2 regions of the Flavobacterium sp. FlaQc-48 genome follow, and region 2 is predicted to be linked to the other one. Evidence: riboswitches for the same ligand, from Rfam matches in the RefSeq annotation. Region 2 holds a riboswitch; the other holds the start of a gene.
What was found. A riboswitch is a leader RNA that binds a small molecule or an ion and turns the genes downstream of it on or off. The one in region 2 is predicted to bind S-adenosylmethionine.

Region 1: it holds a riboswitch for S-adenosylmethionine, as region 2 does, so the genes downstream of both, ACHRWY_RS21515 (SusC/RagA family TonB-linked outer membrane protein) here and ACHRWY_RS07145 (alpha/beta fold hydrolase) in region 2, are expected to answer to the same signal.

What each region holds. Positions count from the first base shown of each region.
Region 1 covers NZ_JBIPCR010000016.1:132,949-136,108, reverse strand. Annotated here, with positions in the region: gene ACHRWY_RS21515 (SusC/RagA family TonB-linked outer membrane protein) at 1-1,305, opposite strand, end outside; SAM riboswitch class I at 1,556-1,655, opposite strand; gene ACHRWY_RS21510 (hypothetical protein) at 2,043-2,396, shown strand; gene ACHRWY_RS21505 (TQO small subunit DoxD) at 2,482-3,160, shown strand, end outside.
Region 2 covers NZ_JBIPCR010000003.1:409,602-412,761, reverse strand. Annotated here, with positions in the region: gene thrA (bifunctional aspartate kinase/homoserine dehydrogenase I) at 1-273, opposite strand, end outside; gene ACHRWY_RS07145 (alpha/beta fold hydrolase) at 275-1,258, opposite strand; SAM riboswitch class I at 1,336-1,444, opposite strand; gene ACHRWY_RS07140 (hypothetical protein) at 1,633-1,836, opposite strand; gene ACHRWY_RS07135 (aspartate kinase) at 2,446-3,160, opposite strand, start outside.

The DNA of each region.
Region 1 (3,160 bases), on a different contig from region 2:
TGCTGTTCCTGTTGAACTTAAATTGTATGAACCATCTGCATTATAAACTGCCACGTTTGGAGGCAATACCAAAGCCAGACGTGCTGCTCCAATTAGCAATAATCCGCTGCTGCTTAGGGATCCCGTATTTTGTGCCTGATTAAAAGTATTGTTATAAGAAAGGTTCCCGCCTAATTTCAACCATCTATTTACATCATGATCGATATTAAACCTTGCTCCTTTTCTTTCGAATTCATTATCCTTTGTAATTCCTTCCTGTTTAGAATAATTGGTAGAAAAATAATATCTCGTTTTGTCTGTTCCGCCTGAAATGCTAAGATTATGATTTTGAGAAACCGCATCACGATATACCTCATCACTCCACTTTGTATTGACACGTGAACCATCAGCATTAAAAGACGGAAAAAAAAGTGCCGATGCAACAGATGCATTACTGGCATTACCACTTAAATTTTTGCTGTTTAATACTGCTTCATTTTTGATGTCTTCGTATTGTGTATTATTTAAAAGATGAGGCAATCTGGTCGCTGTTGTAATTCCAACCCAGGAATCATACGTAACTTTGGCTTTGCCTGCTTTTCCTTTTTTAGTAGTAACCAAAATAACACCGCCCGCTGCACGAGAACCATAAATAGAGGTTGATGCGGCATCTTTAAGGATGTCAATCGATTCAATATCTGATGGATTAATATCGGATAGTGGATTATTTGCTACTGAATTTGTAGTCGAAATATCACCGGAATTTACCGGGATTCCATCAATAACTACTAAAGGAGATGAGCTTAGGGAAATAGAATTTACACCTCGGATCCTAATTACCGGAGGGTCATTTAAAACCCCGCTCGGGTTAGAAACATTTACTCCCGAAGCCTTCCCGATAAGTGCCTGCTCAAAACTTTGTACCGGAATATCTTTAATTGTTTTGGAGGTAACACGGGCTGCTGAACCTGTAAATTCTTTTTTGCTTTGCGTACCGTAACCTACAACCACAACTTCTTTTAAGGCTGTATTCGAAGGATTTAACCGAATGTCATTCAAAGAGGAGTTTACTCTTTTTTCTAATGTTTCGTAACCTATAAAATTAACAGACACCTGTGTATCTTGTGGTGTAATGGAAAGAGAAAACCTGCCGTTTCCGTCACTGATCGTAGATTTACCACTTTCAGTAGCAATAATAGTAACTCCCGGCAAAGGTTCTCCATTATCAGCACCTCTGATGGTACCGCTTATCGTTCGTTCCTGTGCGCTTATCCTGCCCGGAAGTATGCTAAACAGAAAAATTAAAATTAGTAAGATTTTTTTCATTGAGTTTGGTTTTAAAAAATTGGACATAGACATTCCCGGGCCAATATTAAAGTGGCCTAATCATTCTAGTGATAAAACAGGAAATTAAAAAAAGTTAAGTGTATTGCATTCGGAAAACCTGAGAATAGCTTTCTTCATTTGAAAACAGATTAAATTGTTCCGGACTGGCGTGTAATACTGGTTGCGTTTTCATTCTAAAAATAAATCATTTTAATACTAATGTCTTATTCAGATTTTCTAAAAGAAATCTTTCTTATCTGTCCGCCGTAACGGAAGGATTTAGCACCTTATTGGGCAACAGGTTGCTAAGACTTCATCGGGCCTCTTCCCTCAGTCTTTCTGGATAAGTCATGCAGAATTTTTTTCTACTCTGCAAATATATATAAATTCTACAGAATTAGTAGAGTTTAAATTTATTTTTTTATTTGCCGTATAAAAATGAATAAAACTTTAAGATCCAAAGACATAAAAATAAAAGCGTAATACATTAAAAAACAAATAGATAAAACTAAATCAGTGTATAAAATTAAAATCTAATATTTTTTTAAATTTTACATTAAAAAAAATCATAACTGCAATTTATTATAAGAAAATAATTCCTAAATAAGTGATTTCAAAAAAATGCAGGCTTTTAATAATCTCGAAAAAAGGGATTGTTCAGCCTATCTTTAAAAATGAAAGCATCATCTCCAAGGCTTTTTTTAACTATATTTGAGAATTGAAAAAAAAACAATTGAATGCAGCATGCTTTAAAAAATAGTTTTTCAAAGACGATCATCATTTTGATGCTGTTTTTTCTGTGCCTCCCCTGCTCTGCTAAAAGGGAAATTAAGCTGACACTGGATATTCCTTTAAACGAAGTAGAAAATAAGCTTACGGGTCCACAATCAGGCATTTGTTTCATAGCTGCAGCAACAAAAAAAGTTTGCGGCTCCTTTCAATACAAAGCGGTAAAGAAATATTGTGCTAATGATTTTTCGGTTTTCCGGCAATTCACTCTTTCTTTTCCTCTGCAAAACACTTCTTTTCCCGAAAAAAAAGGGTCTAAAATTATTCCTATTTATCTGCTACACGAACAATATCTGATTTGATTTTTGATTTTAATTCTAATGTACTTCAATACAACTATTGAGGTGTTACACTGTATATTATCATTAAATTTCAATTCAAATTACTATGAACAATCACAACTATACATATGGTGGAATGTTTACTACAGCATTGCGCTGGGTTGCAGGCTGGACTTATTTTTCTGCTTTCTGGAGAAGGCTTATTTTAGAAAACAAACTTAACCCTGATGAAGCAGGTTATATTGGCGAGAAGTTCAATCATTTTCTGCCTAATGCACTGGGCATAAAACCTATTATAGAACATCTTGTTTCCAATCCGGATAGCCTTTGGTGGGCTATGGCTTCTTTTACTATTATGGAAGGAATTGTTGGATTATTGTTTATGCTGGGTCTCTTTACCCGACTGATGAGTATGGGGGTCTTTAGTCTGGCATTAGGTATACTATTGGGTTCAGGATGGCTGGGAACGACTTGTCTGGACGAATGGCAGATAGGCGTTCTGGGAGTTGCCGCAGGATTTACTGTTTTTATGTCCGGTGGAGGAAAATATGCTCTTGATGAATATTTCATTAGCAAAAATAAATCCTTTACCCATAAAAAATGGTTTGCTGTTATAGGTTCCGGAATCTTGCCCTTAAAAGATAAAACGGTAAACAGAACAGTACTAATTGGATCTGTTTTTATTTTAGGACTGACATTGTTTACCAATCAATATTTTCATGGCGGCGTTTATGGTACATTACATAATCTTTCTGTACGTCCCCATGTTACCATAAGCAATGCCA
Region 2 (3,160 bases):
AAGTTTTTCTAAAATATTAAATTCTTCGGAAAAATCTACCTGAGGATAATCTGAAATTTGATAGGTTTTAAAATTCTCAAATAATGGTTTGTAATTACCATTTTTAGCGGCAAGTTTCAAAATATATTCTAACTCATCAGTAGCTTTTCCACGAGCCGAAACGACAACTGCAATTTGTTCTCCTTGATTTACTTTATCAGAAATGATCGAAACTACTTTGTTAAGTCCTTCTCCGTTTGATAACGATTTGCCTCCAAATTTTAATATTTTCATTTTATTTTTCTATTGTTTCTGCCTTAAAAATATCGGCAAGTAAATGATCTAATTGTTTGTACTCGATTAAAAAAGCGTCATGTCCGTGAACCGAATCTATTTCGCTGTAAAAAACATTGTCTTTGAACTTCTTTAATTCCTGAAAAGTGTCGCGATTTTCTTTTGGTGTAAAAAACAAATCCGAGTTGATTCCGATAATGTGAATCGCTGCATTTGTTCTGGACAATAAAGTTTCGAAATCGTCACTATTTCTGGTGATATCTATGGTTTTGAGCAATTGGTTCATCAATTTATACGATGCCAATTGGTATCTCTTTTGCAATTTTTCGCCGTGATGCGCCAGCCAGCTTTCGATATTAAAAATCGAAAGGTTGTTATTGATCGTACGTTGAAATTTTTCTTTGAATGATTCAGGAGAGCGGTAGCACAACATGGCATGAATTCTGGCATCTTCTATTGGTCGGGAAGAATTGTTCAGTATTTGCTCTTGCAGGTAGCAATTGGCAATCATCCAGTCTGTCGATTTCCAGTCGGTTGCAATCGGGATCAGGTTTTGGGTAATGCCAGGTTCCAATGCAAGAATTTCCCAGGCAATTCCTCCGCCCACAGATCCTCCGATAATGGCGTAAACCTGATCGATATTTAAAGCTTCTAAACCTTTTATAAAAATTCTGGCAATATCTCTTGTTGTAAAGTCCTGATAGTTTTCAATTATAAACGAATCATTTCCGTTTCCGGGAACGTCGAATGCTAATACTGTATATTTATGGGTATCGATTGTTTTTTCATCGCCAATTAAGTCATTCCACCACCCATTTTCACCGGTAACCTGAGCGTTTCCGGTCAAAGCATGATTGACCAAAACAATAGGTGCGCTATGCAATGGTAAACCAGAAAGGGTAAAACTTAATGGTAATGATGAATATGATGCACCACTTTCGGTGATGAATTCGTGAATTATAATGGGACTTGGTATATTTTCCAATTTCAAATCTTTTTATTATTGATTTGTATGTGGAAATATTAGAAAGAAAGTACTAGAGTGAAACTAGAAAATTCTTGTTGTTATCTTTCCACGTTTGGGCGTGGTAGAATGCAGCACCTTCTTCGATTTAACGAAGGGTTGCTAAGGATTCATCGGGTCTAATCCCTCGTCCTTTCTTTATAACATTTCAATACGTTTTTGAACTTAAAGGTGCAAATTAACTACTTATTTCTTAAACTAACAAATTTTATCGAAACTGATTCCTCAATTTCATAAATATAATTCAAACACAAACTATTGTACGCAAAAAATTACCGAACAGTTTGCCCAGTAAAATTAAGCAGGTATAACCCTATTTTATGATACTTTTTGATTTAGATAAAAAGTGTTTCATTTTCTTTTGAATACATCAAAAACAATAATGAGTTTGGCTCTTTTTTCTCTGCTATTTTATCTGCCTCAGTGATCCCGAATCTAGGATGTACCAATTCATTTGTTGGCGGCGGCGGATTGTTTCTTTTAGCTCTTAAGTTTTTCAATGTAGAAAAAGTTTTTGTTATGTAGTTTAATTTGCTCATGATATTTAAGTTTACGTTAGTTTGCGTTTTATAATCTTTATTATTTGTTTAATGTTTTGTTATGGCAACCCAATGGAATAAAAAAACCCTTTTGGATTTGAATACCAAAAGGGTTTAAGTTTTTTACAACTTATATATACTTTTAGTATCAACAGACGCGTACACAAATACGTGCGACGTTAAACATCTTGTTCATCTGTAGGGATTTATTCATCTGTGATTTACTTGCTATTTTAAAAAATTCTTGCATTTGTTTTATTTTAATAAGCTTTTCGAAACTGCTGAAATATTTTTTAACTCATTCTTCTTCAAAAAATCAATAAGAAATAAGTTAATTCAACTTTTGTCCCGATCGACATAACTATTGTTAAATAGTTAAATTTATTTTCTGAGCTTTGAGGTGTTACAAATGTGCGAATATTTTTTCAATTACGCAAGTGAGGATCAACAAATTAATCTTAAAAAACGTTAAAAAACATCATTTTAACGTTAAAAAACATCTTACAAAACAGCTATTCAATAAAATGAAATTAAAATCCTACAAAATTTAACGTAATAAATTTCCTGTTTCACTATATCAAAGAACAACTAACTACTATTGGAAACCACTTACAGCCAAACTGCTTCTTTATTTTTAATTTTTTCTGCTACTTTCAAAATGTCAGTTATTATCCCTCTTGAAATGGCTTGTTTGCATGCCGAAGCGCTTTGGATTGCGATTGGAACATCTGCGTATGATTGTGTGTAGATTTCGAAAATGGTATCTGATCCTTTCAGTTGACCAATAGCAGATGTAACTGGTTCTGAAACCACTTTGACCTCTAAAGTGTTTTTCTGCACATCAAATTCTCCTACATATCGTAATACATGATTGTCTTTCTGTGTTATTTTTGCAATTTTAAAAGACCTGTCAATTGCTTCCTTATTAAGGACACCATTTGTCTCCAGATGCTCTTCTGTAATTAGCGGATTGATTTTTATGTCGGATAATTCAAAATCTTTTCCAATTTCCCTCGTCAAAATCAGTAGTTTCCTGGCGGTATCATTTCCGGATAAATCTTCTTTAAAAGTAGACCGCATCAATCCTAATAAGCTTGCATCTTTTAAAAGAGATGAAAAAGTAGCTTCTTCGGTTGCAAATCTATTAAATACATAACTCAGGTTATCTGAAAATACACCACGTATCTTTGTAATTTTCTCTCCTGAATAATACAAATCCCTTAGGGTCTGTAACACCGGAAAACCGGTATCTACTGATGTTTCATATAAAAACTCCTTGTCGTATTTTTTAAGATTCGACCTGATCTCTTTATACAATTCAATT